One region of the Mesorhizobium sp. M0139 genome, then DNA from elsewhere that is predicted to be linked to it. Evidence: riboswitches for the same ligand, from Rfam matches in the RefSeq annotation. Region 1 holds a riboswitch; each other region holds the start of a gene.
What was found. A riboswitch is a leader RNA that binds a small molecule or an ion and turns the genes downstream of it on or off. The one in region 1 is predicted to bind cobalamin.

Region 2: linked by a shared signal. The riboswitch ahead of NKJ58_RS23665 (CbtB domain-containing protein) and the one ahead of NKJ58_RS30265 (aromatic ring-hydroxylating oxygenase subunit alpha) in region 1 are both predicted to bind cobalamin.
Region 3: linked by a shared signal. The riboswitch ahead of NKJ58_RS23430 (DUF1636 family protein) and the one ahead of NKJ58_RS30265 (aromatic ring-hydroxylating oxygenase subunit alpha) in region 1 are both predicted to bind cobalamin.

The regions. Positions count from the first base shown of each region.
Region 1 covers NZ_JAMYTN010000031.1:12,523-15,786, forward strand. Annotated here, with positions in the region: gene NKJ58_RS30250 (DUF680 domain-containing protein) at 1-224, opposite strand, end outside; gene NKJ58_RS30255 (DUF680 domain-containing protein) at 296-499, opposite strand; gene NKJ58_RS30260 (DUF680 domain-containing protein) at 566-772, opposite strand; cobalamin riboswitch at 1,271-1,472, shown strand; gene NKJ58_RS30265 (aromatic ring-hydroxylating oxygenase subunit alpha) at 1,590-2,837, shown strand; gene NKJ58_RS30270 (FAD-binding oxidoreductase) at 2,875-3,264, shown strand, end outside.
Region 2 covers NZ_JAMYTN010000014.1:76,778-80,041, forward strand. Annotated here, with positions in the region: gene NKJ58_RS23655 (aromatic ring-hydroxylating oxygenase subunit alpha) at 1-330, opposite strand, end outside; gene NKJ58_RS23660 (gamma-glutamylcyclotransferase) at 464-1,156, shown strand; cobalamin riboswitch at 1,224-1,419, shown strand; gene NKJ58_RS23665 (CbtB domain-containing protein) at 1,456-1,635, shown strand; gene NKJ58_RS23670 (CbtA family protein) at 1,651-2,454, shown strand; gene cobU (bifunctional adenosylcobinamide kinase/adenosylcobinamide-phosphate guanylyltransferase) at 2,447-2,959, shown strand; gene cobO (cob(I)yrinic acid a,c-diamide adenosyltransferase) at 2,959-3,264, shown strand, end outside.
Region 3 covers NZ_JAMYTN010000014.1:30,657-33,920, reverse strand. Annotated here, with positions in the region: gene NKJ58_RS23440 (winged helix-turn-helix domain-containing protein) at 1-785, shown strand, start outside; gene NKJ58_RS23435 (DUF6348 family protein) at 815-1,507, shown strand; cobalamin riboswitch at 1,566-1,770, shown strand; gene NKJ58_RS23430 (DUF1636 family protein) at 1,809-2,234, shown strand; gene cobW (cobalamin biosynthesis protein CobW) at 2,237-3,264, shown strand, end outside.

The DNA of each region.
Region 1 (3,264 bases):
CCGAACCGATCCCTGTCGCTGCTCTGAGGAACGAACTTCTGTTGGTCGTTCGACGAGTTCAGCAGCTTGTAGACCGCCGAGTTGGTGCCGGTCGACGAAGTGCGGGTGGTGTCGACGGCAGCGGCCGGCTGGTTGGCGCCATTGGAGCCATAATTGTCGCTGCCGGCAAAGGCAGCGCTCGAAACAGCCAGAAGGGCTGCGGTGGCAAGAACGATCTTCTTCATTTTAGTCTCCTGAATTTTTCTGATGCCGCTAGCTGCAGCGGATAAGCCCGCCGCGTGCTGGGAACCGGCTTTTAACGGCCGAAAAGGTTACGGTCGGCACCGTGGGCAGGCGTCTGCTCGGCTGGAGCCGACTTCTCAACCGAAGCCGTATGGCCACTATCGGTCGACGTAATCGCAGGCTGGTTGGCGCCGTTCGAACCGTAGTTGTCGCTGCCGGCGAAAGCGCTGCCGGAGATGGCCAAAACGGCGGCGGCAGCAAGGATGATCTTTTTCATTTCAAATACTCCTGAATTTTTTGGGATCCCGAGAGCGACGGGTTAGCCGCCCTTCTTTGGTCGGGATCAGCGATTGCCGTAGAGGTCGCGGTCGGCGCCCTGAACGACAGGCTGCTTGTCAGCGTGCGCCGGCTTCTGAATGGAAGCCGTATACGAGCTGTCGACCGAGACGGCTGGCTGGTTCGCACCATTGGAACCGTAATTGTCGCTACCGGCGAAGGCGCTGCCGGTGATCGCCAAAACGGCTGCGGCAGTGAGGATGATCTTTTTCATTTTTAGTACTCCAGTTTGTCTGTCCGTCTAGCGGCGTGTCTTGGGAGGAATTCGCGTCGTTCGGACAGCCCCGATGTGGGAAAGCCAAAGGCTGGTTTCCAATCACGAAGTTGTTCCGTGTGGACCACGCTCCTGCACCTTGAAATTGTACCAGGAAGTTCCTTCATGGCTGTTTATTGTATTGTTTTCAGTTGCTTATGTCGAACCGAGTGGTTCGCTCCGGTGTCGGTTTCCGGGCCGTCGTTCACACCGTCCTGCACGCATTGTCAACCGAAACGAACCGTTCGGTTCGATTAGAGGTTGCTAATAGTAACTTTTCGATACCGTTGAGCCCTTTTTGCCCCCGATCGAACTGGATCCGCAGCGATTCGAAACGGCATGATGGCGTCGCAAGAAACGTCTCAGCTCTTTGACCGGCGGCGGGGAGCGTATGCCGCGCGTGTCGCGCCGCATGGATACGATGTCGCTTTCATGCCGACGTCGCGATCGCTGCCGTGATTAGATGATCGCATCTCAGGTGCCGCTTCGTGACGACGCAGCGGAGAATTGGGAAGCCGGTCAGAATCCGGCGCTGCCCCCGCAACGGTGGTGGAGTTGAAGTCGCAACGGGAGACCACTGGGCAAGAGCCTGGGAAGGTGTCGCGATGGTCCGCAAGGACAACTCCAGAGCCCGGAAACCAGCCCGAGATGCATAGACTCGACTGATCGCGGTGGGCGGTCAAGAGGTGGATAGTGCATGTCCGGCGCCGCGCCGGCCTGCGTCCGATCCTTCCTCCATCACCACCAAGTTCAGTCCTTAAACCACGAGGACAGAACTATGGATACGCGCAACGACATGCTGAGGCTCCTGAACGGCCGCAAGCAAGGCTTTTCGCTGGAACAGCCCTTCTACACCGACCCGGACTATTTCAAGCTCGACATGGAGCTTATCTGGTATCGCGACTGGCTGTTCATCGGCCATGATTGCGAACTGCCGAAGCCCGGCAGCTATATCACCGTGCAGATCGGCGATTATCCGGTGGTGCTGGTCCGCGACCGGAAGGGCAACATCAACGCCTTTCACAATTCCTGCCGCCATCGCGGCAGCCGTGTCTGCAACACTGAGAAGGGCATGGCGGCAAAGCTTGTCTGCCCCTATCACCAGTGGACCTACGAGCTTGACGGCCGGCTGCTGTTTGCCCGCCAGATGGCCGACGGTTTCGACAAGAGCCAGTTCGGCCTGAAGCCCGTCGCCTGCGAGAGCGTCGGCGGCTACATCTTCATCTGCCTGGCGAAAGAACCTGCCGACTTTGCGCCGATGCGCGCCATGATAGAGCCCTACCTCAAGCCGCACCGGCTGAATGAAGCCAAGGTCGCCTTCGAGAGCACCATCATCGAGAAGGGCAACTGGAAGCTGGTCTGGGAAAACAACCGCGAATGCTATCACTGCGCCGGCAATCATCCAGAGCTGTGCAAGACATTCCCCGAAGCGCCGACGGTGACCGGCGTGCAGGGCGCCGACAGCGATCCGGAGATGCTGGCGCACTGGGGGAAATGCGAGGCGGCGGGCCTGCCGAGCAAGTTCCGCATCGATCCGGCCGGGCAATACCGCGCCACCCGCGCGCCGCTGCTGCGCGATGCCGTCAGCTACACGATGTCGGGAAAGCGCGCGGTGACGAAGAACCTGTCCGACACTGTTGCCGCCGACCGCATCGGCACCTTGATGCACTACCACTATCCGACGACCTGGAACCACATCCTGATCGACCATGCGGTCACCTTCCGGGTGCTGCCGATCAGCGCCACCGAAACCGCGGTGACGACCAAGTGGCTGGTGCACAAGGATGCGGTCGAGGGCGTCGACTACAACCTTGAAGAGCTCACCCACGTCTGGACCGAGACCAACGACCAGGACCGCCGCATCGTCGAGGAAAACGCCTTCGGCATCCTGTCGCCGGCCTATGAGCCCGGCCCCTATTCGGAGCTGCATGAGGGCGGCGTGATCCAGTTCGTCGAATGGTACGCGGCCTTCATCGGCCCGCGCCTTGCCGAAGGCGGCCGGCCGGCGCTGCGCAGCGTCGCGTGAGCTGGAGCAGGCGAAGAGGGACCAGAGGATGAATGCGATGACGGATCTTGGGCTCTATCGCCATCTCGACCAGATGGCGCCGTGGAACGACAGGCTGCAGGTGCTGGAAGTGATCGGCGTCAGCGACGAGGCGCCCGACGTCAAGACCTTCACCTTCCGCTCCGACAACCAGACCTGGTTCCGCTACAAGCCGGGCCAGTTCCTGACGCTGGAACTGCCGACACCGGACGGGCCGCTGATGCGCACCTACACGCTGTCGTCGTCGCCATCGCGGCCGTTTTCGATCGCGGTGACGATCAAGGCGCAGGCCGGCAGCATCGGCACGCGCTGGATGTTCGACAATCTGGCACCCGGTTCGCACGTCAAGGCCTATGGACCGGCGGGCGACTTCTCGTTGCACAGCCACCCGGCGGCCAAATACCTGTTC
Region 2 (3,264 bases), on a different contig from region 1:
GTAGGGGCAAGTGATGAGCCGCGCTTTCAGCCGGCCCTCGCTTTCCTGGCAAAGCTGCGAGCCGCGATGCCGGCAGGTGTTGTGGAAGGCGCGCAACTCGCCGGTGTCGTCGCGCAGCACGACGATTTCCTGCGTGCCGACGCGGAATGTCCTGAATGCCAAAGGCTGGGCAAGATCGGCCTCGCGGCAGACGAGCAGCCAGCTTTTGTACCAGATGGCCTCGAGATCGCGCTGGTAAGCCTCGCTATCCCAATAGGCCAACGACGGTAGCGTCGGTTCGGCCCGGCTCAGGCCGTTATAGGGGTCGCGCTCGCTCGGGTTGGGATGCATGGCTGGTTTCCTATGAAGCGTCAGCCGACACCCCGGCAAATCGTTTGTCAATCAGAGTGCCGCATTGCCGGTTGCAGGCGCGGCGCATAATCATGTCGTGGACATGGGACATTCGGAAATTGGGGATTCGGACGTGGCCGCACGACAGATGTCGCTTACGCCGGAGCTGGTCGCGCGCTGCTGGCGCGAGATCAGGGACCCCGGGCCTGATCCGGACGCGATGCACCTCGATGAAGCCGACTATAACGCGCTTCTGGATGAATTGCAGGTCGAACTCCCGGATAGCGAACCGCTATGGCTGTTCGGCTATGGATCGCTGATCTGGAAACCGGAAATAGATTATGTCGAGGACCGCGTTGCGCTGGCGCGCGGCTGGCATCGGTCCTTTTGCATGAACATGACGCGCTGGCGCGGCACCAAGGACAGCCCCGGCCTGATGATGGCGCTGGACCGTGGCGGACAATGCAAGGGCGTCGCCTTTCGGCTGACCGACAATAACCGGCGCGAGCAGTTGGGCCGGCTTTTCCGGCGCGAAGTCACGCTGAAGCCGACAAGCTACCGGCCGCGCATGCTCAAGCTTGCAAGCGAGGCCGGACCGCTCAGGGCATTGGCCTTCGTCATCAACCGCAACGGCCTGACCTATTCAGGACCGCTCGACGAGGGCAAGGTCGTCGAAAGGCTGGCAACGTCCTGCGGGCACTGGGGGTCGGGCGCCGACTATCTCTACAACACGGTGAAAAACCTTGAAGAGCGCGGCATTCACGATCGCCATCTGTGGCGGCTGCAGCGGCTGGTTGCCGAGCGGATCACCGCGTTGAACCCGTAACGCCGCATGGCGCATTCGCGCTGTTGGCCGGCGGAATTTGGTTTGCCGGATGCGACCGTTTCAGCCTATAGTCATGCATGTCGTCGGTTCCGTTAGGGACCAAGAGGGAATGCGGTGAGGGCTGACTTGTTGCCCAATGCCGTGGCTGCCCCCGCAACTGTGTGCGGTAGTCCTCTCCAAGCCACTGGGGATTTTTTCTTCGGGAAGGTGGGGAAGGGCGCTGATCCGCGAGCCAGGAGACCTGCCGGCGACAGGGAACTGACTTCGATGCCCTCGGGTGGAGGGCGAAAGGACAAGATATGAATACCGCTTCCGTCTCCCTCGGCGCTTCCGTCTCCTCGCAGTCGCGCTTCATGCAGCTCGTGCTTAGCGCGTTTCTGGGCATTTTCGTCGTCGGCGTTGTCGGTTTCTCGCACATCGATGCGGTCCACAATGCGGCGCACGACTATCGCCATTCGATGGCGTTTCCCTGCCACTGACGAGGATCTGACATCATGAACCTGTTTCGCAACGTCGTGTTCATCGCGGCGATCGCAGGGCTCGTGGCCGGTGTCGCTCTCGCCTGCATGCAGGCCTACGCCACCGTGCCGCTGATCCTCAAGGCGGAGGTCTACGAAAATGCTGGTGGCGGCCATGAGCATCAGCATGCCGCGGCGCCCGCCGCCAACGCTGCGGACACCGATGCCATGAGCACCGCCGCGCCGGCGGAAAATGCGGTGAGCAGCGCAGCACCGGCTGAAGCAGCCGCGCCGGCGGAGGACGAAGGCTGGGCGCCGGCCGACGGCTTCGAGCGTTTCGCCTTCAGTGTCGTCGCCAATATCGTCACCGGCATCGGCTTCGCGCTGGTCCTGGTGGCGGTTTCCGAGTTCGCCGGCGGCATCGGCAGCTGGCGCCAGGGCGTGTTCTGGGGTCTGGCGGGCTTTGCCGTGTTCACGCTGGCGCCGGGACTCGGCCTGCCGCCGGAACTGCCGGCAATGCCGGCAGCCGATCTCATGCAGCGCCAGATCTGGTGGTGGGCAACGGTGATGGCAACCGCGATCGGCCTTGCCCTTATTACCTTCCGCACGTCGGCGCCCCTGACCGTGCTCGCCGTCCTCCTGATCGTCGCCCCGCATATTGTCGGCGCGCCGCAGCCTGACAGTTTCGTAACGCCGATCCCGGAGGGCCTGCATCATCAGTTCGTGGTGGCGGTGACGCTGACCAATCTGGTGTTCTGGCTGGTGCTCGGCGCAGTTGTCGGCATAGTGCACTCGCGCTTCACCGGCACCGCGACCAGCCTGCGCGACAGCTTTGCCTGATCGCAGTTTGACCTTCATCATCGGCGGTGCGCGCTCCGGCAAGAGCGCGCATGCCGAAACTTTGGCGACGGCGTTGCCGCCGCCATGGGCCTATATCGCCACCGCGCAAGCCTATGACGGCGAAATGCGCGAGCGCATCGCGCAGCACCGCTCGCGCCGCGGCGAGGGATGGGCGGCCATCGATGCGCCGCTCGATCTTGCCGGCGCGCTCGAAGCCTTGCCGGACAACCAGCCGGTGCTCGTCGATTGCCTGACGCTGTGGCTGACCAATCATATGCTGGCCGATCATGATCTGGAGGGGGAGTGCCTGCGGCTGGCCGACGTGCTGTCGCGGCCGCGCGGACCGTGGTTCGTGGTCTCCAACGAAGTCGGACAAGGCATCGTGCCCGACAATGCGCTGGCACGCCGGTTCCGCGACGCCGCCGGCCGGCTCAACCAGCAGGTCGCGGCGGTAGCTGATATGGTGCTTCTGATGGTGGCGGGGCTGCCGCTCAAGGTGAAATAATGACCGATATTGACGCAAAAGACGAGGAACGCCATCGCGCCAAGATGGCCAAGCGCAAGGCGGTGCAGGACGCCGAGGTCGCGGAAAAGACGGTCGAGAAGGGGCTGCTGATCGTCAACACCGGCCCCGGCAAGGGCAAGACCACCGCCGCCTTCGGGCTGGCGCTGCGCATGCTCGGCTACGGCAAGCGCGTCGGCATCGTCCAGTTCATCAAGGGCAAATGGCACACCGGTGAAAAGGATGCTTTCGCGGCATTCGGCGACCGTGTCGTCTGGCACGCGATGGGCGAGGGGTTTACCTGGGAA
Region 3 (3,264 bases), on a different contig from region 1:
CGGCACTGGAGGGCCAGAAAGGTTCGGGCGGCTGGTGGGGCTGGAGCCACGCCAAGCACGCCTTCGAATGGCTCTTCTGGGCCGGACGCATCACCACGGCGCACCGCCGTGGCTTCGAGCGTTTCTACGACCTGCCCGAGCGCGTGCTGCCGCAGGCGATCCTCGACCTGCCGGTGCCGGCGGCCGAGGACGCGCACCGCGAATTGCTGCGCATTTCCGCCCGCGCCCACGGCATCGCGACGTCGGGTGACCTGCGCGATTATTTCCGCTTGTCGCCGGCCGACATGAAGGGCCGGTTGGAGGAACTGGTTGAGATGGGCGAGTTGCTGCCGGTAAACGTCGAAGGCTGGGACAAGCCGGCTTACCTCTATAAGGACGCCCGTCTGCCGCGAAAGATCGAGGCCCGCGCGCTACTGGCGCCCTTCGATCCGGTGGTCTTCGAGCGCTCGCGCACCGAGCGCCTGTTCGATTTCCACTACCGCATCGAGATCTACACGCCGGCCGAAAAGCGCCAATATGGCTACTACGTGCTGCCCTTCCTGCTCGGCGACCGGATCGTCGCCCGCGTCGATCTCAAGGCCGACCGGCCTGCGAGTGTCTTACGCGTCCACGCCGCCTACGCCGAAGCAGGCGCACCGCCTGAGACAGCTGCCCAGCTGTACGAGGAATTGAAGCAGATGCAGGGCTGGCTTGGCCTTGAGCGCATCGAAGTGACGCCGGCCGGCGATTTGGGGCCGGCATTGGCTAGCGAGAGAGATGGCCAACCCTTGCAGCGTCTGTCATAGACGCCTCAATAAGCCTCGTAGGTTGTGCAATGGCATCGGACAAAGTGCTCGACATGATCCATGGCGCCCTCATTGCGCATGGAATAGATGCAGTCCGCAGAGATAGGGACGTCATGCTCCAATCGAAGCAGCTTCGGTTTGAGGCTGAGGTGTTCGAGACGAGTTCTGACCGGCTGGTCCTGGAAATCTACATTTTTTCTCCGCTGCTTGATGTTCAGCCGGTCATTGAATCCTTTGCTGGCTTCGGCGACACGCGCGAACAGGAACTGAACCAGGCGTTTGAAAAGTTTCTCCGTGGTGTTTTCCATGTTGCCATTGAGGGACTGGCCGATCACGTCTGCGAGAACATGCAGGCCGAAATAGAGCTTTGGCAGCGAAGCAGCGCCAGTTGGAAGATCTGGCGAAAAGATGCCCGCTGGAAAATCTATAGCGGCCCGGTCATTTCCCAGGCCACAACCGAGCTATGCTCGCTGACACCAGGCTATCCAGCATTCTATGCCAAGCTGGAAAAGCTGTTCACAGCTTCGGTACCCCCCGGAAGCCATTTTGTCCGGACCTTTCTGGCAGGCTTGAAGGGCACGCTGATTAGTGCCGAAGTCCTTCTGGACAACGCGGTTTGGCATGAGGGACAGAATCTGGCTGTCGGTCATGACTGGGACTATGGCGATGGCTATCAAGCTATCCGACAGGTCATCCTGGCACTGCCGGAAGCCGGGACATGACAGCCCCTGCCGACATCGCCATGTCGTAGCCTTGCGTTGACACCGCCGCCCGCAAAAGCCTAAATCCGCTCCAGACGGTCCCCTGCCCGCAACGGCAAGGGCCAAGAGGGAATGCGGTGCGGGATTTCGGTCCCAAATCCGCGGCTGTCCCCGCAACTGTAAGCGACGAGCCAAGGCCGAAAGCCACTGGGTAACACCGGGAAGGCGGCTAACCAAGGCGACGACCCGCGAGCCAGGAGACCTGCCGTCTGAGACAAAGTATCCGATCGCCTGGCGGGTTTCCGGGCAAGGAGCACGGTTTTTGGACCAGAACAGCAGTTTTTCGGCTGGCACAGCGGACATTGCGTCCGGGGACAACGACGCCCTGACCGGCGTGACCGTCATCGTCTGCGCCTCCTGCCGCGATGAGACCGGTTCCGACGCCCATCCGCGCGCCGGCGAATTGCTGGCTGAGGACACACGCCGCGCCGCTGCCGGCGATATCCGGGTCCGCACCGCCGAATGTCTCGGCAATTGCAAGCGCCGCCTCAGCGCCGCGATCCTGCGCGATGGCTGCTGGAGCTATGTCTTCGGCGATCTGGCCCCAACCAGCGGCGCCGACCTCGTCACCGGCGCAAAGCTCTTCGCGACTTCGACCGACGGCCTCATCCCGTGGCGCGGCCGGCCCGATAGCCTCAAGCGCGGCCTCGTTGCCCGCATCCCACCCCTCGACATGCTGAAGGACTGACCATGAACGCTCCAAATCCGGCCGGCAATCTCTCCCGTGTTCCCTGCACCGTCATCACCGGCTTCCTCGGCGCCGGCAAGACGACGCTGGTCCGCCATCTCCTGGAAAATGCCGGCGGCAAGCGCATCGCCATCATCGTCAACGAGTTCGGCGACATCGGCATCGACGGGGAAATCCTGAAAGGCTGCGGCATCGACACCTGCCCCGAGGAAAACATCGTCGAACTGGCCAATGGCTGCATCTGCTGTACAGTCGCCGACGATTTCGTGCCCGCCCTCGACAAGATCCTCGCGCTGACACCGAGGGTCGACCACATCCTGATCGAGACCTCGGGCCTCGCTCTGCCCAAGCCGCTGGTCCAGGCGTTCCAGTGGCCAAGCGTGAAGAGCCGGGTGACCGTCGATGGCGTCATCGCCGTGGTCGACGGCCCGGCGCTGGCCGAAGGCCGCGTCGCCAACGACATGGACGCGTTGCAGGCACAGCGCGCTCAGGACGAAACGCTCGACCACGACGATCCGGTCGAAGAAGTCTTCGAGGACCAGATCGCCTGCGCCGATTTGATCATCCTGTCGAAAAGCGATTTGATGGATTCAGCCGGTTCGGCCCGCGCCAACGCCATCATCAATGAGCATTCCGCTCGCGCGGTAAAAATCGTGCCGACTGCGTATGGCAAGGTCGACCCGTCGGTGCTGCTTGGCCTCGGTCTCGCCGTCGAAGACGACATCGAGAACCGCAAGTCGCATCACGACGGCGCTTTCGATCATGAGCATGACGATTTCGACACCTTCATCGTCGACATCCCCTCGATCACCAATCCGGACGAACTGGCCAGGCGCGTCGCTACGGTGGCCGAGGAAGAGAATGTTCTGCGCGTGAAAGGCTTCGTCGATGTCGGCGGCAAGCCGATGCGGCTTTTGCTGCAGGCCGTCGGCCCACGCGTCAACCATTACTATGACCGCGCCTGGACGGCCGAGGACGATCGCCGCTCGCGTCTCGTCGTCATTGGCCTGAAGGGGCTGAACCGTCCGGC